DNA from 2 places in the Streptomyces sp. NPDC057743 genome. Region 1 is predicted to be linked to the other one. Evidence: riboswitches for the same ligand, from Rfam matches in the RefSeq annotation. Region 1 holds a riboswitch; the other holds the start of a gene.
What was found. Region 1 has a riboswitch for S-adenosylmethionine ahead of ACFVFQ_RS03585 (aminotransferase class V-fold PLP-dependent enzyme). Riboswitches for the same ligand answer to the same signal wherever they lie in the genome.
Positions count from the first base shown of each region.

Region 2: another riboswitch for S-adenosylmethionine. It lies ahead of thrC (threonine synthase); the one in region 1 lies ahead of ACFVFQ_RS03585 (aminotransferase class V-fold PLP-dependent enzyme).

Region 1 is NZ_JBHVJX010000002.1:346,976-358,308, reverse strand. It holds gene ctaD (cytochrome c oxidase subunit I) at 1-999, shown strand, start outside; gene ACFVFQ_RS03625 (cytochrome c oxidase subunit 4) at 996-1,394, shown strand; gene ACFVFQ_RS03620 (Ig-like domain-containing protein) at 1,526-2,803, shown strand; gene ACFVFQ_RS03615 (hypothetical protein) at 2,831-3,244, opposite strand; gene ACFVFQ_RS03610 (heme-copper oxidase subunit III) at 3,529-4,149, shown strand; gene ACFVFQ_RS03605 (c-type cytochrome) at 4,227-5,036, shown strand; gene ACFVFQ_RS03600 (Rieske 2Fe-2S domain-containing protein) at 5,033-6,076, shown strand; gene ACFVFQ_RS03595 (cytochrome bc complex cytochrome b subunit) at 6,073-7,710, shown strand; gene trpD (anthranilate phosphoribosyltransferase) at 7,852-8,916, shown strand; SAM riboswitch class IV at 9,003-9,120, shown strand; gene ACFVFQ_RS03585 (aminotransferase class V-fold PLP-dependent enzyme) at 9,324-10,697, shown strand.
Region 2 is NZ_JBHVJX010000008.1:112,294-123,626, forward strand. It holds gene ACFVFQ_RS11560 (PTS transporter subunit EIIC) at 1-125, shown strand, start outside; gene ACFVFQ_RS11565 (DUF998 domain-containing protein) at 343-1,542, opposite strand; gene groL (chaperonin GroEL) at 1,924-3,549, opposite strand; gene ACFVFQ_RS11575 (cold-shock protein) at 4,016-4,219, opposite strand; gene ACFVFQ_RS11580 (MoaD/ThiS family protein) at 4,683-5,015, opposite strand; gene thrC (threonine synthase) at 5,069-6,346, opposite strand; SAM riboswitch class I at 6,364-6,521, opposite strand; gene ACFVFQ_RS11590 (glucosyl-3-phosphoglycerate synthase) at 6,697-7,656, shown strand; gene ACFVFQ_RS11595 (trehalose-6-phosphate synthase) at 7,706-9,211, shown strand; gene ACFVFQ_RS11600 (cytochrome c oxidase assembly protein) at 9,363-10,361, shown strand; gene ACFVFQ_RS11605 (hypothetical protein) at 10,446-11,126, shown strand; gene otsB (trehalose-phosphatase) at 11,116-11,333, opposite strand, start outside.

The DNA of each region.
Region 1 (11,333 bases):
CACGTATTCGACGCGGCCAATGGCGGCGCCTTGCTGTGGCAACACCTCTTCTGGTTCTTCGGCCATCCAGAGGTGTACATCATTGCCCTGCCGTTCTTCGGCATCATTTCCGAGGTCATTCCGGTCTTCTCCCGGAAGCCGATGTTCGGTTACATCGGCCTGATCGCCGCGACGATTTCCATCGCCGGCCTTTCGGTGACGGTCTGGGCGCACCACATGTACGTCACCGGCGGCGTACTGCTCCCCTTCTTCTCCTTCATGACGTTCCTCATCGCCGTGCCGACCGGCGTGAAGTTCTTCAACTGGATCGGCACGATGTGGAAGGGCTCGCTCTCCTTCGAGACGCCGATGCTCTGGGCCATCGGCTTCCTGATCACCTTCACCTTCGGTGGTCTGACCGGCGTCATCCTGGCGTCGCCCCCGATGGACTTCCACATCTCCGACTCGTACTTCGTCGTGGCCCACTTCCACTACGTGGTCTTCGGCACCGTCGTCTTCGCGATGTTCGCCGGATTCCACTTCTGGTGGCCGAAGTTCACCGGCAAGATGCTCGACGAGCGCCTCGGCAAGATCACGTTCTGGACGCTGTTCATCGGCTTCCACGGCACGTTCCTGGTCCAGCACTGGCTGGGCGCCGAGGGCATGCCCCGCCGCTACGCGGACTACCTGGCCGCCGACGGCTTCACGACGCTGAACACCATCTCCACGATCAGCTCGTTCCTGCTCGGCATGTCGATCCTCCCGTTCTTCTACAACGTCTGGAAGACCGCCAAGTACGGCGAGAAGATCGAGGTGGACGACCCCTGGGGCTACGGCCGTTCGCTGGAGTGGGCCACCTCCTGCCCGCCGCCGCGGCACAACTTCCTCACCCTGCCGCGGATTCGCTCCGAATCCCCGGCGTTCGACCTGCACCACCCCGAGATCGCGGCGCTGGACGCACTGCACAACGGTCGCGAGGGTGACAAGGCGCTGGCCGGCGGCAAGGAGGCGGGCAAGTGAAGATCCAGGGCAAGATGTTCATCTGGCTGAGCGTCTTCATCCTCGCCATGGCGGTCGTCTACGGCGTGTGGTCGAAGGAGCCGGCCGGTACCACGGCGCTCTTCCTGGCGTTCGGCCTGTGCATCATGGTCGGCTACTACCTGGCCTTCACGGCCCGGCGAATTGACGCGGGCGCACAGGACAACGAGGACGCCGAGGTCGCCGACGACGCCGGTGAACTGGGCTTCTTCAGCCCGCACAGCTGGCAGCCGCTCTTCCTGGGCATCGGCGGCGCGCTCGCCTTCCTGGGCGTGGTCTTCGGCTTCTGGCTGCTGTACTTCTCCCTGCCGGTGATCCTCGCGTCGCTCTTCGGCTGGGTCTTCGAGTACTACCGCGGCGAGAACCGCACCCAGTAGTACACACCAGGCGAGAAGCGCGGCAGACACGCCGCACGGGTCGGGCCCGGACACCCCAACAGGTGTCCGGGCCCGACCCGTTTGCAGTCCTCCAGCGCGCCACCAAGGGGGATTCTTCGTACGTTTGGGGCATGAGTCACAGACCTCGAACCCGGAAGGTGCTGAGCTGCGGCCTCCTGCTCGTGCCCCTCGCGGTGAGCACCACCGCGTGCGGGGGCTCGTCGTCGGAAACCCTCTCGGCCAATCCCTACGACGCGTCAGACCAGATATCGGCGAACACCCCGATGGACGGCAAGCAGAAGGCGGACCCCGACAAGCCGCTTGAGGTCTCCCTCAAGGGGGACGACTCCCGGATCACGGACGTCACCGCCACCGACGCCACCGGCCGCTTCGTACGCGGCGAACTCAGCGCCGACGGGCGGCACTGGCGCACCACCGTGCCGCTGGCCGCCGGCACCCGCTACACGGTGCAGGTCAGCACCGAGGAGGAGGACGGCACCCCGGGCCGCAAGACCCTGGTGGTCAACACCAAGGAGGTCGGCGACCGGCTGACCGTCAAGTTCGGCCCGGAGAGCGGGGAGTACGGCGTCGGCGAGCCGGTCACCGCCGAGCTCAGCAAGCCGGTCACCGACCCCAAGGCCCGGGCCGTCGTCGAGAGCGCCCTGAAGGTCGACTCGTCGCCCCGTGTGGAGGGCGCCTGGTACTGGGTGGACAACAAGAAGCTGCACTTCCGCCCCAAGGACTACTGGCCGGCCCACGCCACCGTCGCCGTGCACAGCAACCTCGACGGGCTGAAGATCACCGGGGGGCTCTACGGCGGTCCCGCAAAGCCCGTTCGGCTCACCACCGGCGACCGGGTCGAGGCGGTCACCGACGCCGGCGCGCACCAGATGACGGTGACGCGCAACGGCAAGGTCATCAACACCATCCCGGTCACCACCGGCAAGCCGGGCTTCTCCACCCGCAACGGCGTCAAGGTCGTGCTCGGCAAGGAGAGCTTCGTACGGATGCGCAGCGCCACCGTCGGTATCGCCGAGGGGAGTTCGGACTCCTACGACCTGCCGGTCTACTGGGCGACCCGGGTCACCTGGAGCGGCGAGTACGTGCACGCCGCCCCCTGGTCGGTCGGCTCCCAGGGCGCCGCCAATGTCAGCCACGGCTGCACCGGCATGTCCACCAGCAACGCCCAGTGGTTCTTCAACACCGTCCGGGTCGGCGACGTCGTCAAGGTCGTCAACAGCAGCGGCGACACCATGACGCCGTTCGACAACGGCTTCGGTGACTGGAACATGCCCTGGAAGGACTGGCGGGCCGGCAGCGCGCTCAAGAACAAGGCCCCCACGACCACAGGCGCGGCCGAGCGCGAGCAGAATCCCGCCGCCGATGCCCGGCTGCGTCCGCAGGTCTGAGGGCCGCTCAGCGACCGCTCAGGGCCCTCAGGCCGGCACCACGTCCTGGGTGAGGCGCCGTCGGCGCAGCAGGCCGGCCAGCGCGTCGGCGAACGCCACCGGGTCCAACGGATGGGTCACCGCGGCCTCCGCGCGGCTCCAGGTGGCCAACCAGGCGTCCTGTGGGCGGCCGATGAGCAGCAGCACCGGCGGGCACTGGAAGATCTCGTCCTTGATCTGCCGGCAGACGCCCATGCCGCCCGCCGGCGCGGTCTCGCCGTCCAACACGCAGACGTCGACGCCGCCCTGCTCCAGGGCTTCCAGGACGGCCGGGGCGGTCGCGCACTCCAGGATCTCGATCTGCGGGGCGTCGGGGGCCGGGCGCCGTCCGGCCGCCAGCCGGACCTGCTCGCGGGTGTTGGCGTTGTCGCTGTAGACCAGCACCGTGGCAGTCGCCTGCATCGTTCCTCCACCTTTGTCGCGGCATCTACGTAGCGGCACGGCTTGTGGATCAAACCGTTGCGCGATGCTACTCCCGGACCGGGCCCCGGTAGGAGAGGTCGTACGGCCCCCGCTGGCGGTCGACGCCCCGTCAGGACCGGCTTTCCCAGGGGCCGGCGGCCGCGTGGTGCCGCGCGCTTCCCTCCATCGGGCGACCGTCGGGACGCCTCGAACGAGCAGGCCATAGGGCCTTGACACACCGAACGGCACCCCCCGGAGTGAGGGCGGGATAAGCGACCGACATAATGTCGGTCGTGGCGACAGCAACGACAGTAGATACCGGGCACGCGCACCCGTCGGTCAATCGGCCGAACCTCACCAGCGTCGGAACCATCATCTGGCTGAGTTCCGAGCTGATGTTCTTCGCGGCCCTCTTCGCGATGTACTTCACCCTCCGGTCCGTAACGGGCGAGGCGTATTGGAAGCATTCCGCCGATGCGCTCAATCTCCCGTTCTCCGCGACCAACACCACGATCCTGGTGCTCAGCTCACTGACGTGTCAGCTCGGCGTTTTCGCCGCCGAGCGCGGCGACGTCAAGAAGCTGCGCGCGTGGTTCGTGGTCACCTTCATCATGGGTGCCATCTTCATCGGCGGTCAGGTCTTCGAGTACACCGATCTGGTCAAGCACGAGGGCCTCTCGCTCTCGTCCGGCCCGTACGGCTCGGTGTTCTACCTGACCACCGGTTTCCACGGACTGCACGTGACGGGCGGTCTGATCGCCTTCCTGCTGGTCCTGGGCAGGACGTACGCGGCCAAGAGGTTCACCCACACGCAGGCCACCGCGGCCATCGTCGTGTCCTACTACTGGCACTTCGTCGATGTCGTCTGGATCGGCCTCTTCGCCACGATCTACCTGATCCGGTAACAGGTCCGGCCGGACTCGTATATCGGACAGACACAGCCAAAGCATCGACGCAGAAGATCCTGACACCGGGGTAATCCGTGAAAAAGCTCTCCGCACGACGGCGCCATCCGCTGGCGGCGCTCGTCGTCCTACTCTTCGCGCTGGCGGTCACTGGGGGGCTGTACGCCGCGTTCGCGCCGGCGGACAAGGCTCAAGCCGATGACACCGCCCAGTCTCTTGCCATCAAGGAGGGCAAGAAGCTCTTCGCCGTGGGCTGCGCAAGCTGCCACGGCACCGGCGGTCAGGGCACCTCCGACGGCCCGAGCCTGGTCGGCGTGGGCGCCGCCGCCGTCGACTTCCAGGTGGGCACCGGCCGTATGCCGGCCCAGCAGCCCGGCGCCCAGGTGCCGCGGAAGAAGAACATCTACACCAACGCGCAGATCGACCAGCTCGCGGCGTACGTCGCGTCGCTGGGCCCGGGCCCGTCCGTGCCCGACAAGACGCAGTACAGCGCGGAGGGCGCCGACGTCGCCAAGGGTGGCGAGCTGTTCCGCACCAACTGCGCGCAGTGCCACAACTTCACCGGTAAGGGCGGTGCCCTCACCAACGGCAAGTTCGCACCGACGCTGGAAGGCGTGGACCCGAAGCACATCTACGAGGCCATGCAGACCGGCCCGCAGAACATGCCCTCCTTCGGTGACGGCACGCTGAGCCCGCAGAACAAGAAGGACATCGTCGCGTACCTCGGCGCCGTCAACGGCGACAAGACCGCGACCCCGGGCGGCATGGAACTCGGTGGTCTGGGCCCGGTGACCGAAGGTCTCTTCGGCTACATCTTCGGGCTGGGTGCGTGTGTCGCGGTCGCCATCTGGGTCGCAGCCCGGACTACGAAGGCCAAGAAGTCATGAGTGAGACAGAAGAAAACCTTCCCAGTGAGCGGGAGACGACTCACGAGGGCGCGGTAGGGAAGGCGGACAACCCCTTCGCCGACCCCGGGCTGCCGCCCCACGAGCACCGCGTCCAGGACATCGACGAGCGGGCCGCCAAGCGCTCCGAGCGCACCGTCGCCATGCTCTTCACGGTGTCCATGCTCGCCACCGTCGCGTTCATCGCGTCGTACGTGGCCATTCCGATCGACAAGATCGTCTACATCTTCCCGCTCGGGCACATCAGCGGGCTGAACTTCGCGCTCGGCCTGACGCTGGGTGTGGCGCTCTTCTGCATCGGCGCCGGCGCGGTCCACTGGGCCCGCACGCTGATGTCGGACGAGGAGGTGGCGCAGGAGCGGCACCCGATCGAGGCCACCCCCGACGTCAAGGCGAAGGTCCTGGCGGACTTCGCGGAGGGCGCCAAGGAGTCGCAGCTGGGTCGGCGCAAGCTGATCCGCAACACGATGTTCGGCGCGATGGCCCTGGTGCCGCTCTCCGGCGTCGTGCTGCTGCGCGACCTCGGCCCGCTGCCCGAGAAGAAGCTGCGGACCACCGGCTGGAAGAAGGGCATCCGCCTGGTCAACCAGTCGACCAACCTCCCGCTGCGTCCCGAGGACATCGCGGTCGGCTCCCTCACGTTCGCCAAGCCCGAGGGCCTGGAGGAGAGCGACGAGGACTTCGCCAACAAGATCGCCAAGGACGCCCTGATGCTCGTGCGGATCCAGCCGCAGAACATCAAGGACAAGCAGGAACTGGCCTGGTCGCACGAGGGCATCGTGGCGTACTCGAAGATCTGCACCCACGTGGGTTGCCCGATCTCCCTGTACGAGCAGCAGACGCACCACGTGCTGTGCCCCTGCCACCAGTCGACCTTCGACCTCTCTGACGGTGGTCGCGTGATCTTCGGCCCGGCCGGTCACGCCCTGCCGCAGCTGCACATCACGGTGAAGGACGGCTATCTCGAAGCCGTAAGCGACTTCGCGGAGCCCGTCGGCCCGAGCTTCTGGGAGCGCGGATGAGTAACGAGACAACCGCGACCACCACGCGCCGTGGCCAGGCGCCGCGGGGCGAGCGGATCGCCGACTGGGCCGACGGCCGGCTGGGCATCTACAGCCTGGCGAAGTCCAACATGCGCAAGATCTTCCCGGACCACTGGTCCTTCATGTTGGGTGAGGTCGCGCTCTACAGCTTCGTCATCATCATCCTGACCGGTGTCTACCTGACGCTGTTCTTCCACCCGAGCATGGCCGAGGTCACCTACCACGGGTCCTACGTGCCGATGCACGGGATCAAGATGACCCAGGCCTTCGAGTCGACGCTGAACATCAGCTTCGACGTGCGCGGTGGTCTGCTGATCCGGCAGATCCACCACTGGGCGGCGCTGGTCTTCCTGGCCGCGATGATGGTCCACATGATGCGGGTGTTCTTCACCGGCGCGTTCCGCAAGCCGCGTGAGGTCAACTGGCTGTTCGGCTTCCTGCTGTTCGTCCTGGGCATGTTCACCGGCTTCACCGGTTACTCGCTCCCGGACGACCTGCTCTCCGGCACCGGTGTCCGCTTCATCGAGGGCGTCATCCTGGCGATGCCGCTGGTCGGCTCGTACCTGCAGATGTTCATCTTCGGTGGCGAGTTCCCCGGGCACGACATCATTCCGCGGTTCTTCACGGTGCACGTGCTGCTGCTGCCGGGCATCATGCTCGGCCTGCTGGTGGCGCACCTGATCCTGGTCTTCTACCACAAGCACACGCAGTTCCCGGGTGCCGGCAAGACCAACGACAACGTGGTCGGCATGCCGCTGCTGCCGGTCTACATGGCGAAGGCCGGAGGCTTCTTCTTCCTGGTCTTCGGTGTGATCTCGGTGATCGCCGCGGTCGCCTCCATCAACCCCGTGTGGGCCATCGGCCCGTACCGGCCTGACCAGGTGTCCACCGGTGCGCAGCCGGACTGGTACATGGGCTTCGCCGAGGGCCTGGTGCGTGTCATGCCGGGCTGGGAGTGGAACTTCTGGGGCCACACCATCAACTTCGGTGTGCTGATCCCGATCCTGGTCTTCCCGCTGGTCCTGGTCGCCATCGCGGTCTACCCGTTCATCGAGTCCTGGGTCCGCGGCGACAAGCGCGAGCACCACATCCTGGACCGCCCGCGCAACACCCCGACCCGCACCGGCTTCGGTGTGGCCTGGCTCGTCGCGTACTTCGTGATGCTGATCGGTGGCGGCAACGACCTGTGGGCGACGCACTTCCACCTGTCGATCAACTCGATCACCTGGTTCGTCCGGATCGCGTTCTTCGTCGGGCCGGTGCTGGCCTTCATCGCCACCAAGCGGATCTGCCTGGGCCTCCAGCGTCGCGACAAGGACAAGGTGCTGCACGGACGCGAGTCCGGCATCATCAAGCGCCTGCCGCACGGTGAGTTCATCGAGGTCCACGAGCCGCTCAACCAGGAGCAGCTGCACTTCCTGACCCAGCACGAGCAGCCCGAGCCGCTCGAACTCGGTCCGGAGGTCGACGAGAACGGCGTTCGGCGCAAGCTCAAGCGCACGCAGAAGCTGCGCGCCAAGCTCTCCAAGGGCTACTACGGCGAGGACAACGTCATCGCCAAGCCGACCGTCGAGGAGTACAAGGAGATCACCAGCGGCCACGGCCACCACTGATCCCCGCGGGCGCCCGCGCGCGCACCGCTGGTAGTACGCCACCCAGAGGGCCCCGTCCATTCCTGTGGACGGGGCCCTTCGGCATGCGCGGAGGTCGATAGGGTGACGACAGCGGCAAGAGACGAACCAGGAGCGTGGACCATGAACGTTGTGACCCCGGCGGGCGGCGGCAGCGTGGCGGACCGTTCCTGGCCGGTCGTCCTGAACACCCTCCTCGATGGCCAAGACCTCACCGCGGACGACACCGCCTGGGTCATGGACCGGATCATGCGCGGCCAGGCCACCGATGCGCAGATCGCCGGCTTCGCGGTCGCGCTGCGCGCCAAGGGCGAGACGGTCGCGGAGATCTCCGGCCTGGTGCGGACGATGTACGCGCACGCCAGCCTGATCGACGTGCCAGGCCCCAGCGTCGACATCGTCGGCACCGGCAGCGACGGGGCGAAGACCGTCAACATCTCCACCATGTCGGCGATCGTGGTCGCCGGCACCGGCGCCAAGGTCGTCAAGCACGGCAGCCGCGCCGCGTCCTCGGCCAGCGGCGCCTCCGACGTGCTGGAGAAGCTGGGCGTCAATCTGGACCTGAGCCCGCGCCGGGTCGTTCAGGTCGCCGAGGAGGCCGGCATCACCTTCTGCTTCGCGGCCAAGTTCCACCCCGCGCTGCGCCATGTGGCGGCCGCCCGCGGACAGTTGGGCATCCGTACGACCTTCAACGTGCTGGGGCCGCTGACCAACCCCGCCCGGGTCAAGGCCCAGGCAACCGGCGTCGCGGACGCCCGGATGGCGCCGATCCTGGCCGGGGTGCTCGCCGAGCGCGGCTCCTCCGCGCTGGTCTTCCGCGGCGACGACGGGTTGGACGAGCTGACCACGACCGCCACCTCCCGGGTGTGGATCGTGCGCGACGGCACGGTCCGCGAGGAGCCGTTCGACCCCCGGGACGTCGGCATCGGCCTGGTGCCGGTGGCGGCGCTGCGCGGCGCGGACGCGTCGTACAACGCGGAGGTGGCCCGCCGGCTGTTGGACGGCGAGACCGGCCCGGTGCGGGAGGCCGTGTTGCTCAACGCGGCGGCCGCGCTGGCCGCGTTGGAGCCGTCCGACGCCCCGTTGACCGAGCGGATCCGGGAGGGCCTCGGCAGGGCGGCCGAGTCCCTCGACTCCGGGGCGGCCAAGCGCACCCTGGAGCGCTGGGCGGCGGCCAGCAACGCCTGACGGCCGGCGGATGTGACGCAGGTCCCGGTCCGGAATGCGGACCGGGACTTGCGCACCGAAGATCGCGCGGGCAAGATTCATGCCCAGGTCACGAGTGACAGCGACACAGGCCCCGGCCCGCTGTCCGGCAACCCTCCTTCCGTGGCGGGGTGCCCCGGGTGATGACCAGGCCGCAGGCAGCGAGGTCTGCGGCAAGCGCGGATCCCTCGCCAGGGATCCTGGTCCCCGAGGGAGCCTCCCCGTGATGCAGCGAATGCGCTAGGGCCGCAGGCCCCGTTCCCGCACTCTTCAGCTCTGCTCTCCTTTCACACCGCGGTGTTGTGCCCGGCCGCTCCTCCCCGCCCCTCTCGGGCCCCGAGGACGCCCCTCACCGCGGTGAACTCGCCTACCTCTCACGGGAGTTCGCCATGTCTGTTTCCGTCGCTGCCGCCGACCGCGCCGTCTGCGCCCCGCTGCCCGTGCTGGGACGGGACGTCACCGTCCCGCTGGTGACCGGCGGCGAGGTCGACTACGCCGCGCTCGACTACGCCGCCAGCGCCCCCGCGCTCCAGCGGGTCTGGGACGACGTGGCCGGCTACGCGCCGTACTACGGCAGCGTCCACCGCGGCGCCGGCTACCTCTCCCAACTCTCCACCGACCTCTTCGAGAACAGCCGCAAGACGGTCGCCGACTTCCTCGGCTGCCGCCCCGACGACCAGCTCGTCTTCACCCGCTCCACCACCGACTCGCTGAACCTGCTGGCCGCCGCGCTGCCGCAGGGCACCCGGGTGTTCGTCTTCGAGACCGAGCACCACGCCTCGCTGCTGCCCTGGGAGCGCCGCGCGGACCTGGCCGTGACGTACCTCAACGCGCCGCGCACCCCGCGGCAGGCGGTGGACGCCCTGGAGAAGGCGCTGGCCGCCCGCGAGCCCTACGGCCCCGCGCTGGTGTGCGTCACCGGCGCCTCGAACGTGACCGGGGAGCTGTGGCCGGTACGGGAGTTGGCGGCCGCCGCGCACGCCCACGGCGCCCGGATCGTGCTGGACGCGGCCCAACTCGCCCCGCACCACCCGGTGAACCTCGCCGAACTCGACGTCGACTGGGTCGCGTTCTCCGGCCACAAGCTCTACGCGCCGTTCGGCGCCGGGGTGTTGGCCGGCCGCGCCGACTGGCTCCAGGACGCCGATCCGTACCTGGCCGGCGGGGGCGCCAGCCGGAAGGTGACCCGGCGCGCCGACGGCGGGGTGGACGTCGAGTGGCACACCACCGCCGCCCGGCACGAGGCCGGTTCCCCCAACGTCATCGGCGCCTACGCCATCGCCTCCGCCTGCCGGGCGCTCACCGAGGCCGGTTTCGAGGGCCTGGTCGCCCGCGAACAGGAGCTGATCGCCCAGGTCCGGGCGGGCCTGGCGGACGTCCCCGAAGTCCGGATCCTCTCCCTCTTCGGCGACGACGCCCCGCGGGTCGGCGTCCTCTCCTTCGTCGTCGACGGCTGGAACAGCTCGCACTTCGCCGCGGCGCTCTCCGCGGAGTACGGCATCGGCGTCCGCGACGGCCTGTTCTGCGCGCACCCCCTGGTCCGCACGCTGCTGGGCAGCGCCCCCCAGGACCCCGGCGAGTGCGGCGCCCCCGAGGCGGCCCCCGGCGAACGCTCCCTGAACGCGATCCGCGTCAGCTTCGGGGCGGGGACGCCGGACGAGCACATTGCCCGCTTCGTGCGGGCGGTCCGGGAGCTCGTCGCCGACGGGGCGCGGTGGAAGTACCGCGTGGAGGACGGTCGTTGTGTGCCGGTCGGCGCGTAGCGCCGTGGGCTTCCCACGTACTTGGCTTTCCCGCCGCGCGGGTTGCTGTCTTTGCGCCTGCGGCGCAATGCGTATCCGCTGCGCGGGGCTGTCGGGGTGGGGGGGGGGCCGGGGGGGGGGGGGGGCCGGGACTGCTTCGCTTTACGTCCGGCCCCCCCACCCCTCCGGCCCGTCCCCTCCCGTGGGTGGGTGGGAAAAGACGGTGGGTGCAACTTCCTCCCGGTGGGTCAACTCGGGCCGCTGGGTTGAGTGGTGGCCGTCAGAGGGCGCGTGGGTGTGTGAGCCCGAGCGGTGACCATTGGGGGACGCATGAGCCTGAGTGGTGACCGTCAGAGGACAAGGGCGCGTAAGTCTGCGTGGTGACCGACGGAGGACGGGCGGCCCCAGCGACCGGGCGACGGCCGTCAGGGGACCCCAACGGCCAACCCCCACCCACCAGTTATCCACCCACCCAACGGGAGGGGACGGGTCGGAGGGGCCGGTATGCCAGACGTAAAGCGAAGCAGTCTGGCATACCGGCCCCGGAGGCCCGTCACCGCAGCCGACAGCCCCGCGCAGCGGACTAACGCTCTTTGCGCCGCAGGCGCAAAGACAGCAACCCGCACGGCGGGAAAGCCAAGTACGTGGGAAGACAAG
Region 2 (11,333 bases), on a different contig from region 1:
TCGACAGCCCCAACGCCCCCACCAACGAACCGGCCACACCCCCGGGGCCCGACACCACCACCCACGACGCCCTGCGGCCCCCCACCCCCGACCCTCGAACCACGGCGCTCAAAGGCACCGGATAACCGTCCAACCCCTCACCCACCGCACTCCGCCCCGCCCCCCTCACCCCAAACCGACGCCCTCACAGAACCAGAACCAGCCCCCGCAGAGCCAGCCCCTCAGCACCACCCCCCACGGCCCAGCGCCCTGCTGCCCCGGCACCGCGCCCCGGCGCAGCCGACCCAACCTCCCTCAACCGCACCCCTCCGGACGGTCCCAACTCCTACGACCCGGCCCCTCTCACCCCGCCCCCTCCGGACCAGACGCCTCCACCCCGGCTCCCGCCGGACCGACTCCCTCCCCACCAGGTCCACGCCCACGTCCAACCGGTCCGCGCTCGCCTCCTCCAGGAAGTTCACCCTCCGACTTGAGAGGCACACCCTCGCCCCCAAGCGGAGCGCTCCCCTCGCCATGGGGCCCGGGCCCACTCCCCCGCCCGCGATGTCCCCCTTCAGTTCCCGCGCCAATTCCCCCTTCTCCTCCAGGGAGTTCACCCTCGCGCCCAAGGCAACCGTCTTCCCGCCCAGGAAGCGCACCGTCGCCTCCAAGAGGACCGCCCTCCCACACGGAAAGCACACCCTCCCCACCACGGGGGCGGCTCTCCGGCCCGGGAAGCGCGCCGTCCCCCTCACTGAGTTCGTCCACCCGCCCCAGAGGTTCGCTCCGGCAGGCGCGCCTGAGCCCTTCGACGTACCGCTCCCAGCGGCCGTCCCAGTGGCCGGCCCAGCGCCGCCGCCGGCGCGCCGAGCGCCCCAACTCCGTGGCCAGCAGGGCGAACCACACGCCCACCAGCACCAGGTGGACGCGCTGCGGTACGCCGTGCCAACCGGGGTGCCCCAGGAGCGGGCCGACGGTGAGGATCGCGGCGGGCATCGCCACGGCCAGGACGCGCGGGCCCCAGCGACGGACCGACGGCATCGGCGGCCGCTGCACCGCGGCCGCACGGCTCAGGCACGCCATCGAGGCGAAGAGGAAGAAGTGGGCGAAGGCGCTCGTGGCGGTGTGCCAGGGGTGGACGGGCTCGCAGCCGGGCTCCAGCGAGGGGGCGCAGGCCATCGGGAGCAGCACGTCGGCCAGCGAGGAGAGCCCGAGGCCGACCAGTGCGAGCCAGCCCGCGCGGGCCCAACGGCCGTGCCCGGCGGGCGTGCTGCGGGCGAGCAGGGCGCCCACGATGACGAGGAGTGCGCAACCGCTCTCCAGGGCGCCGAAGAGCACCCGGAACCGCTGGTCGGCGGCGTAGAGCTCGCTGACGTAGGAGTGGCGGGGGTCGAGGCCGGTGGGGAGTCGGAATTCCAGCAGCCACCAGTTGTAGAGCAGGGCGGCGGCGCCGAAGAGCACGGCCGCCGTCGCCTCCCGGCCGGCGTAGTGGGTGGTGGGCGCGACCACGGGCTCGTAGGCGGTGCGGTCGCCGGTCCGCGTGGGGTTCGGGACGTTCGGCACGTGCGGGTCCTGTTCCGGGTGGGGTCGGGGGCCTGGGGCCTGTCCGATGGGTCATGGCCGGGACCGCCCCTGACCCATCGGACGGGCCCTAGTGCGAAGGGTCTCCCCGGCATGGCCCTCCACGTAGGAGCGCCGGGTGGAGGCGCGCCGAGCCGCCACCCGTCAGGCCGAACCGATCCCCTGAACGCGGTATCCGGCCATGCCCGTCCTCGCGTTTGACGCGCCGTCAGTGCGTGGGAGGGGCGCCCGCCGTAGGCCCTCGCCGCATGTCCCGCGCCCCGTAAGACGAGGACCCCGGATACAACGCCGCCGGGGCGGCACCCCCTTGGGAAGGAGGTGCCGCCCCGGCGAACGGAACGGACGAGATCAACCAGGGGTTGATCAGAAGTCCATGTCACCGCCCGGCATGCCGCCCGGCGCGCCGGCAGCGGCGGCCTTCTCCGGCTTGTCGGCGATGACGGCCTCGGTGGTGAGGAAGAGCGCCGCGATGGAGGCGGCGTTCTGCAGCGCGGAGCGCGTCACCTTGGCCGGGTCGATGATGCCCTCGGCGATCATGTCGACGTAGTCGCCGGTCGCGGCGTTCAGGCCGTGACCCGGGGTCAGGTTGCGCACCTTCTCCACGATGACGCCACCCTCAAGGCCGGCGTTCACGGAGATCTGCTTGAGCGGGGCCTCCAGGGCCAGCTTCACGGCGGCGGCACCGGTGGCCTCGTCGCCGTCCAGCTCCAGCTTCTCGAAGACCGAGGAAGCCTGCAGCAGGGCCACGCCACCACCGGCGACGATGCCCTCCTCGACGGCCGCCTTCGCGTTGCGAACGGCGTCCTCGATGCGGTGCTTGCGCTCCTTGAGCTCGACCTCGGTCGCGGCGCCGGCCTTGATGACGGCCACGCCGCCGGCCAGCTTCGCGAGGCGCTCCTGGAGCTTCTCGCGGTCGTAGTCCGAGTCGCTGTTCTCGATCTCGGCGCGGATCTGGTTGACCCGGCCCTGGACCTGCTCGCTGTCGCCGGCACCGTCGACGATGGTGGTCTCGTCCTTGGTGATGACGACCTTGCGGGCGCGGCCGAGCAGGTCGAGACCGGCGTTCTCCAGCTTGAGGCCGACCTCCTCGGAGATGACGGTGCCACCGGTGAGGATGGCGATGTCGCCGAGCATGGCCTTGCGGCGGTCACCGAAGCCGGGCGCCTTGACGGCGACGGACTTGAAGGTGCCGCGGATCTTGTTGACGACCAGGGTCGACAGGGCCTCGCCCTCGACGTCCTCGGCGATGATCAGCAGCGGCTTGCCGGACTGCATGACCTTCTCCAGGAGAGGCAGCAGGTCCTTCACGTTGCCGATCTTGGAGTTGACGATGAGGATGTACGGGTCCTCAAGCGCCGCCTCCATGCGCTCCATGTCGGTCGCGAAGTACGCCGAGATGTAGCCCTTGTCGAAGCGCATACCCTCGGTGAGCTCCAGCTCCAGACCGAAGGTCTGGGACTCCTCGACGGTGATGACGCCTTCCTTGCCGACCTTGTCCATGGCCTCGGCGATCAGCTCGCCGATCTGCGGGTCGGCGGCGGAGATGGACGCGGTGGAGGCGATCTGCTCCTTGGTCTCGATCTCCTTGGCCTGGTCGAGCAGCGCACCGGAGACGGCCTCGACGGCCTTCTCGATGCCGCGCTTCAGGGCCATCGGGTTGGCACCGGCAGCGACGTTGCGCAGGCCCTCGCGGACCAGCGCCTGGGCCAGGACGGTCGCGGTCGTCGTGCCGTCACCGGCGACGTCGTCCGTCTTCTTCGCGACCTCCTTGACCAGCTCAGCGCCGATCTTCTCGTACGGGTCCTCCAGCTCGATCTCCTTGGCGATGGACACACCATCGTTGGTGATCGTGGGGGCGCCCCACTTCTTCTCAAGGACGACGTTGCGGCCCTTGGGGCCGAGGGTGACCTTGACGGCGTCGGCGAGCTGGTTCATACCGCGCTCAAGGCCGCGCCGCGCCTCCTCGTCGAACGCGATGATCTTGGCCATGTGAAGTGGTCCCTCCGGACTGATGGGGGTACCCCCGACTCGAACCAAGCCGAGCTTGGGGGAGGAAGCTCCTGGACCGTGCTGGCGCCCGCGACGGACGGCCTACATGCCGCGCGGTTCCTTGCCCCACCCGGCGTGCGGGCCTCACCGACCCGGTCCTCATTCAGCACTCTCACGAGGAGAGTGCTAACGCAATGATTAGCACTCGCACCCATCGAGTGCAAGCGGCATCGGAGATGTCTCCCCCGGGGATCACGGTCGGGCGACGGGTGGACGCGGGCGCCTGACCGGCGGCCACCCGGCTCGCGGCACCACCCTTGCCACCCCTGCCTCCGTGCGCGCGCCCCGCGCGCCCGCGTAGCACGGCGGTACGGGCCCGAACTCCGGGCCCGGGAACAGCAGAAGGCCCGCAACCCCGTACGCGGGGATGCGGGCCTTCTTTCCAACGATGCAGTCGGCCGCCGCCTCAGGCGGTGACCCGGACCATGTCCGCCTGTGGCCCCTTCTGGCCCTGCGAGATCTCGAACTCGACCCGCTGACCCTCCTCAAGGGTGCGGTACCCGTCCATCTGGATCGCGCTGTAGTGGACGAAAACATCCGCACCACCGTCGACCGCGATGAAGCCGTACCCCTTCTCCGCGTTGAACCACTTGACGGTGCCCTGAGCCATGCCTAACTCCCCTATTACTGGCCCTTGCACAGGACCGCACTCCGCGGACCCGGGTCAGACCTCACCCCTGGGAATGGTCCGTGGGGTGTGCGCCGGAACGCGTCGACCGCCGCTGAATGTATCTGGACCGATGCCCAGCGCAACAGGTCAATCGGACGAGAATTCTGGAGTCAGAGAAACGGCCGTATGCGCTCAAATGCCGTTATTCCAGAGCAAGTCGGGCCGGGAATAAGGCACACAGCCGACAAATCGCGCACACAACTTGCGCACAACTCACCGCGATCTCATATGCGTTCGGCATGCACGCGGAGATAAACGGAGGGGGATCGCCCCAATGGTATCCCCTTTCACCACACGGAATTGCCCCGTCCGTTTGGCACGGACGGGGCAATTTCCGGACACCACCCGGACAGAGTTGGCGCAAATCCGATCTGCGCGCTCCGCGCGGGGCGGTCGAGGGGCCTCAGCAGCCGCCCGCCCGTCGCCCGACCACCACCCCGGCAGGACGGGGCTGCGCCCCGGAACCTCCAGCCACCGCCGGAATGATCGAGACGCCCGCGCCTTCCGGGGTCGGGGTCGCAAGGCCCTGCTCGAAGCGGACGTCGTCGTCGTTGACGTAGACGTTCACGAAGCGGCGGAGCTTGCCGGCGTCGTCGAGCACCCGGGCCGCGATGCCGGTGTGGTTCTTCTCCAGGTCGGCGATCACCTCGGAGAGGGTCGCGCCCTCGGCCGGGACCTCGGCCTTGCCGCCGGTGTAGGTGCGCAGGATGGTGGGGATGCGGACGGTGACGCTCATGTTGCTGCCTCCAGGGCTGCGGGAAGAGGGGGAGCGGGAGGGGCGGGGCCGGCTCAGTCCGCCAGGCCGGCCGCGCGGAACGCGTCCAGGTCCGGGCGGATGGTGGCGGTGGGCCCGGAGGCGACGGCGTCGAGGGTCTTCAGCCCGTCGCCGGTGTTCAGCACCACCGTGGTCAACGACGGGTCCAACACACCGTTCTCGATCAGCTTCTTGGTCACGCCGACGGTCACCCCGCCCGCGGTCTCCGCGAAGATCCCCTCCGTACGGGCCAGCAGCTTGATGGCCTCCACGATCTGGGGGTCGGTGACGTCCTCGACGGCGCCGCCGGTGCGGCGCGCGATGTCCAGCACGTACGGGCCGTCGGCCGGGTTGCCGATCGCCAGCGACTTGGCGATGGTGTTCGGCTTCTGCGGCCGGACGACCTCGTGCCCGGCCTTGAAGGCCACCGACACCGGCGAGCAGCCCTCGGCCTGCGCGCCGAAGATCTTGTACGGCTTGTCCTCGACCAGGCCGAGGGCGATCAGCTCCTTCAACCCCTTGTCGATCTTGGTGAGCTGGGAGCCGGACGCGATCGGGATGACCAACTGGTCCGGCAGTTGCCAGCCCAACTGCTCGCAGATCTCGTACGCCAGGGTCTTGGAGCCCTCGCCGTAGTACGGGCGGAGGTTGACGTTGACGAAGCCCCAACCCTCGCCCAGCGGGTCGCCGATGAGCTCGGAGCAGAAGCGGTTGACGTCGTCGTAGTTGCCCTCGATGGCGACCAGGTCACCGCCGTAGACCGCGGCCATCACGACCTTGCCGGGCTCCAGGTCGTGCGGGATGAAGACGCAGGACTTCAGGCCCGCGCGGCGCGCCGCGGCGCCGACCGCGCCGGCCAGGTTGCCGGTCGAGGAGCAGGAGAGGGTGGTGAAGCCGAAGGCGCGGGCGGCCTCGACGGCGATCGCGACGACCCGGTCCTTGAAGGAGTGGGTCGGGTTGCCGGAGTCGTCCTTGACGTACAGGCCGCCGGTGACGCCCAGTTCGGCGGCGAGCCGGTCGGCCTTGACGAGCTTGGTGAAGCCGGGGTTGAGGTTGGGCTTGTCGGCCACGTCGGCGGGGACGGGCAGCAGGGGGGCGTAACGCCAGATGTTGGCGGGGCCGGACTCGATCCGCTTCCGCAGGCCCTCGGGGTCACCGGTCGGCAGGTCGTAGGCGATCTCCAGCGGGCCGAAACACTCCTGGCACGCGAAGATCGGGCCGAGCTGGAAGCGCTGTGCGCACTCGCGGCAGGAGAGCGCGACGGCGGGGCCGAGGGCAACAGCGGGGGTGGGTTCGGTTGCTTGCACAGCCATGGAGGCGAGGCCCTTTCTCCTCATCTTCCTCACGGCGCATTTCGCCGCGAGACGGATTTGGCACCTTCCCTAGCCGGGAGCCTCGCGCGCGCACTGTGCTGTCTTGCGGCGGAGACCGGCTGGAGGGTTGCCGGGGCTTCAACGGGCCGTATCCCTCTGCCCCTCTGGATGAGCGCTATGGCGCTGGGCGGAGCCCAGGCATTTGTTGCGCGGCGACCCCGACATGCGGGGCGCGTCCGCGTTGTTCAAGACTGTAACCGAAGGCACTGACCGTTGAGATAGTCGTCCGGTCCGCGAGATGGATCACATAACGGGCTCCCGTTCGGGGCCCACCGAGGAGAGTCGTAGACGTGCTGGAAGAAGTGGAGCGCTGGCTGGCCGAACGCTCCTGGTCCGCCGCGGACCGCCCGCTTGCGCGGCTGCTGGAGGCCAAGCACCAGACGGGCCAGACGGTCAGCGTGGTGCTGCCCGCGCTCGACGAGGAGGCGACGGTCGGCGCCATCGTCACCGCGATCCGCGCCGATCTGATGACCGGGGAGGTGCCGCTGGTCGACGAGCTGGTGGTGCTGGACTCGGGCTCCACCGACCGCACCGCCGAGGTCGCCGCGGAAGCCGGCGCCCGGGTCGTCCACCGGGACAGCGTGCTGCCCCGTATGCCCGCGCTGCCCGGCAAGGGTGAGGTGCTCTGGCGCTCGTTGATGGTGACCGGCGGCGACATCGTCTGCTTCGTCGACGCCGACCTGCGGGAGTTCTCCGCCACCTTCGTCTCGGGGATCGTCGGGCCGCTGCTGACCGACCCGGACGTCCAGTTCGTCAAGGCCATGTACGACCGGCCGTTGGAGACCGGGCAGGGCCCGGCGCCCGGCCAGGGCGGGCGGGTCACCGAGCTGGTCGCCCGGCCGCTGCTCAACCTCCACTGGCCCCAACTGGCCGGCTTCGTGCAGCCGCTGGGCGGGGAGTACGCGGCCCGGCGCTCGCTGCTGGAGCAGCTGCCGTTCCCGGTCGGCTACGGCGTGGAGCTGGGCCTGCTGGTGGACGCCCTGCACACCGTCGGGCTGGACGCCCTGGCCCAGGTGGACGTCGGGGTCCGCAAGCACCGCCACCAGGGCGGCCAGGCGCTCGGCCGGATGGCCGCCGCCATCTACCGCACCGCCCAACTCCGGCTGGCCCGCGGCCACTTGATCCGCCCCCGGCTGACCCAGTTCGACCGTGGGGAGCACGGCTTCGTGCCGCGGACGACCGCGGTGGACACCGAGGAGCGGCCGCCGATGGCCGAGATACCCGAATACGCGGAGCGGCGGGCCGCCTGAGAGGCGGCCCGTACGTTTGCGCGGTTCCCCGGCGGGTTAATGTCGCGACATGGTCTCCGAGACGGTCTCCGAGCGCAGTCCGGTCCAGCCAGGTGCTTCAGTCCTCGTCGCGTCCAACCGCGGGCCGGTGTCGTACGCCCTGGGAGCGGGCGGCGAACTGACCGCCAAGCGGGGCGGCGGGGGGCTGGTCTCCGGGCTCTCGGCCATTGGTCCTGAGACGGACGCGGTGTGGGTCTGTGCCGCGCTCGGGGACGGTGACCGGGAGGCGGTGCGGCGGACCGGCGGGCTGCTGGACGTCGCGGACACCGGCGGGCAGCGCGTGCGGATGCTCGACATCCCGGCCCAGGTGCACGCCGCGGCCTACAACGACGTCGCCAACTCCGTGCTGTGGTTCGTCCACCACATGCTGTACCAGACGTCGCTGGAGCCGGCGTTCGACGGGGACTTCCGCGACCAGTGGGCGGCGTACGAGGCGTACAACGCGGCGTTCGCCGACGCGCTCGCGGAGGGCGCGGGCCCCGGGGCCGCGGTGCTGGTGCAGGACTACCACCTGGCGCTGGTGCCGGGGATGCTGCGCCAGGCACGGCCGGACGTGCGGATCGCGCACTTCTCGCACACCCCGTGGGCGCCGCCGGAGTACTTCGCGATACTGCCCGACGACGTCCAACGGAAGCTGACGCTCGGCATCTTGGGCGCCGACCGCGCCAACTTCCTGACCGAGCGCTGGGCGCGGGCGTTCACCGCCTGCTGCGAGCGGGCGCTGGAGCCGGACTGCACCGCGCACTGGCCGCGGCACGAGACGCCGAGCGTGGTCGCGGTGCCGTCGGAAGGAGAGGCGCGCCGGACCCGGATCGGGGTCCACGGGCTGGGCGCGGACGCGGAGTTCCTGCGGGAGCGGTCGCGGCGGCCGGACGTCGAGGAGCGGATGGCGGCGCTGCGGGCGCAGATCGGCGGGGTCGACCGGAAGACGATCGTCCGGGTGGATCGGACGGAGCTGTCCAAGAACATCGTGCGCGGGCTGCTGGCCTACCGGCGGCTGCTGGCCGACCGGCCGGAGTGGCGGGAGCGGGTGGTGCACCTCGCGTTCGCCTACCCCTCGCGGCAGGACCTGGCCGTCTACCGCGACTACACCGCGCGGGTCGGCGCGCTCGCCGAGGAGATCAACGCGGAATACGGGACGGCCACCTGGCAGCCGGTGGTGCTGCACGTCAAGGACGACTTCGCACGGTCGCTGGCGGCGTACCGGCTGGCGGACGTGGCGCTGGTCAACCCGATCCGGGACGGGATGAACCTGGTCGCCAAGGAGGTGCCGGTGGTCTCCGACGCGGGGTGCGCCCTGGTCCTCTCCCGGGAGGCCGGCGCCTGGGAGGAGCTGGGCGCGGACGCGCTCACGGTCAATCCGTACGACGTGGCGCAGACCGCGCGGGCGCTGCACGCGGGGCTGACGATGCCGGCCGAGGAGCGGACCGCGCGCTGCGCCCGGCTGGCCGCCGCGGCGACGGCGCTGCCGCCCGCGCAGTGGTTCCTGGAGCAGCTGCGGGCGCTGGGCGAGTGACCGCGGGACGCCCGGGAAGGGTGCCCCGCCGGTAGATCGTCAGCGGGCGGGGCTAGCGTGGTGGGCCGTGACAGTTTCCCCCCTTGCGGCGGCCGCGACCACGACGCTCGTCCCGGCCGCGGACCCGGCCGCGCAGCGGCTCGCGGCCGGACTGCCGGAGCTCACCGCCGGCCGGCTGCTCGGCACCTGGCAGCTCGATCCGTACGCACTGGTCCTGATCGTCGTGCTGGGCGGCCTGTACGCCTGGGGCGTGGCGCGGCTGGCCCGGCGCCAGGAGCGCTGGCCGGTGGCCCGGGTGGTGGCGTTCGCCGGGCTCGGGCTGGGCGCGATCGCGGTGGCGACCATGTCGGGGCTGGCGGTCTACGACCACGAGCTGTTCTGGCCGGCCGCGGTGCAGAACATCGTGCTGGACCTGATCGCGCCGCTCGGCCTGGCGCTGGGCGACCCGCTGTCGCTGGCGCTGCGGGCGCTGCCGCCTAAGCGGCGCGCGGCCCGCTGGCTGCGCGCGACGGTCTCCGGCCGACTGCTCCGCTTCCTGACCTTCCCCCTGGTCAGTACGGTGCTGGTGCTCTCCTCCGAGCTGGCGATCTACTTCACCCCGTACTTCCCCACCGCGCTGCGGCACGGCCCGGTGCACGAGCTGATGTACCTCCAACTGCTGGTGGTCGGCAGCCTCTTCGTGCTGCCGATGCTCACGCGGGAGGAGCTGTTGCCGTCGTGGTGCAGCCACCCGGTGCGGGCGCTGTTGGTGCTGGTGGACGGGCTGGTGGACGCGGTGCCCGGGATCGTGGTGATGACCAGCGGGACGCTGATCGCGGGCGGCTGGTACGCCACCCAGCACCGGCCGTGGGACCCGAGCCTCCAGCAGGACCAGATGATCGGCGGTGGGCTGATGCTGACCATCGCGGAGCTGGTCGGACTGCCGTTCATGATCGCGGTGTTCGCGGAGTGGGTGCGCGACGAGCGGCGCAGGACGTCGGCGTTGGACGCGCGGTTGGACCGGGAGCTGGCGGTGGCCGGACCGGCGCCGGCGGCGGGCCCGCAGGCGGCCGCGGAGCCGGAAGCGGGCGCTTTGCAGCCGGAGTTGACCCGGCCGTGGTGGGAGACCGACCAGGGCGAGGTCGGCGCGCGGTTCCGCGGGGAGCGCTAGCAGGCGGGTGCGTCCGACCCGTGGATGCTCCCGCACGCGCGTGCGGGGCGGCTGGAACGGGTCGAAGCGGGGTAGTCCTTGTCCATGGCTCTCAGCGCACGGTCATGTACCGCCCGGTGGGCCGCAGTTGCGGCCACCGCCGTCCTGGCGACCACGGTCGCCGGGTGTTCGTCCGGGAAGGGCGACACCGACCCCAAAAGCGGCGGGTCGGCGTCCGCCTCCTCCTCCGCGTCCGCGCCGTCCGGCGCGATACCCGTAGGCCCCGGTCCGCAGTCCGCGTACACGGTGCAGCAGCAGCCCGCGCCCGGTAGCTGCCACGTCCACTACACGGCCGACAAGCAGCCGCTGCCCGACCCCAAGTGCACGCCGGGGGCGACCAATCCGAAGGTGACCCCGCAGACGCTCAAGTCCACGATCTGCCAGAGCGGTTACACCAAGGGCATCCGGCCGCCGGTCAGCATCACGAGCCGGGAGAAGACCGCCAACGCCAAGTCGTACGGCTACAGCGGCTCGTTGCACGACGCCGAGTACGACCACCTCATCAGCCTCCAGTTGGGCGGCGCCCCCAACGACCCGCGCAACCTCTGGGTCGAGCCGCCGTCCCCGGGGCACAAGCCGGGCGCCGGGCCCAACAACCCCAAGGACGGCGTGGAGAACAAGCTCAAGGCCGCCATCTGTGGCAACAAGGTCGAGCTGGCCAAGGCCCAGCAGGCCATCGCGCACGACTGGACGACGGCGCTGTCCTCCCTGGGGCTCAAGGAGTAGCGGGCCGCTCCGTCCCCGTCGACGTCCCCGGCTCCCGGGCCGGGTTCTCGATCCGGTCGGCGAGGGCATCGAGCAGGGCCACCACGCCCCTGGGGCCGTCGACGACCAGGTCGGCGCGGTCGGCGAGTTCGGTGACCTCGCTGCTGCCGCTGCACACCAGGACGCCGTCGGTCCCCTCGGAGCGGAGCTTCTCGACGGCGCCGAAGG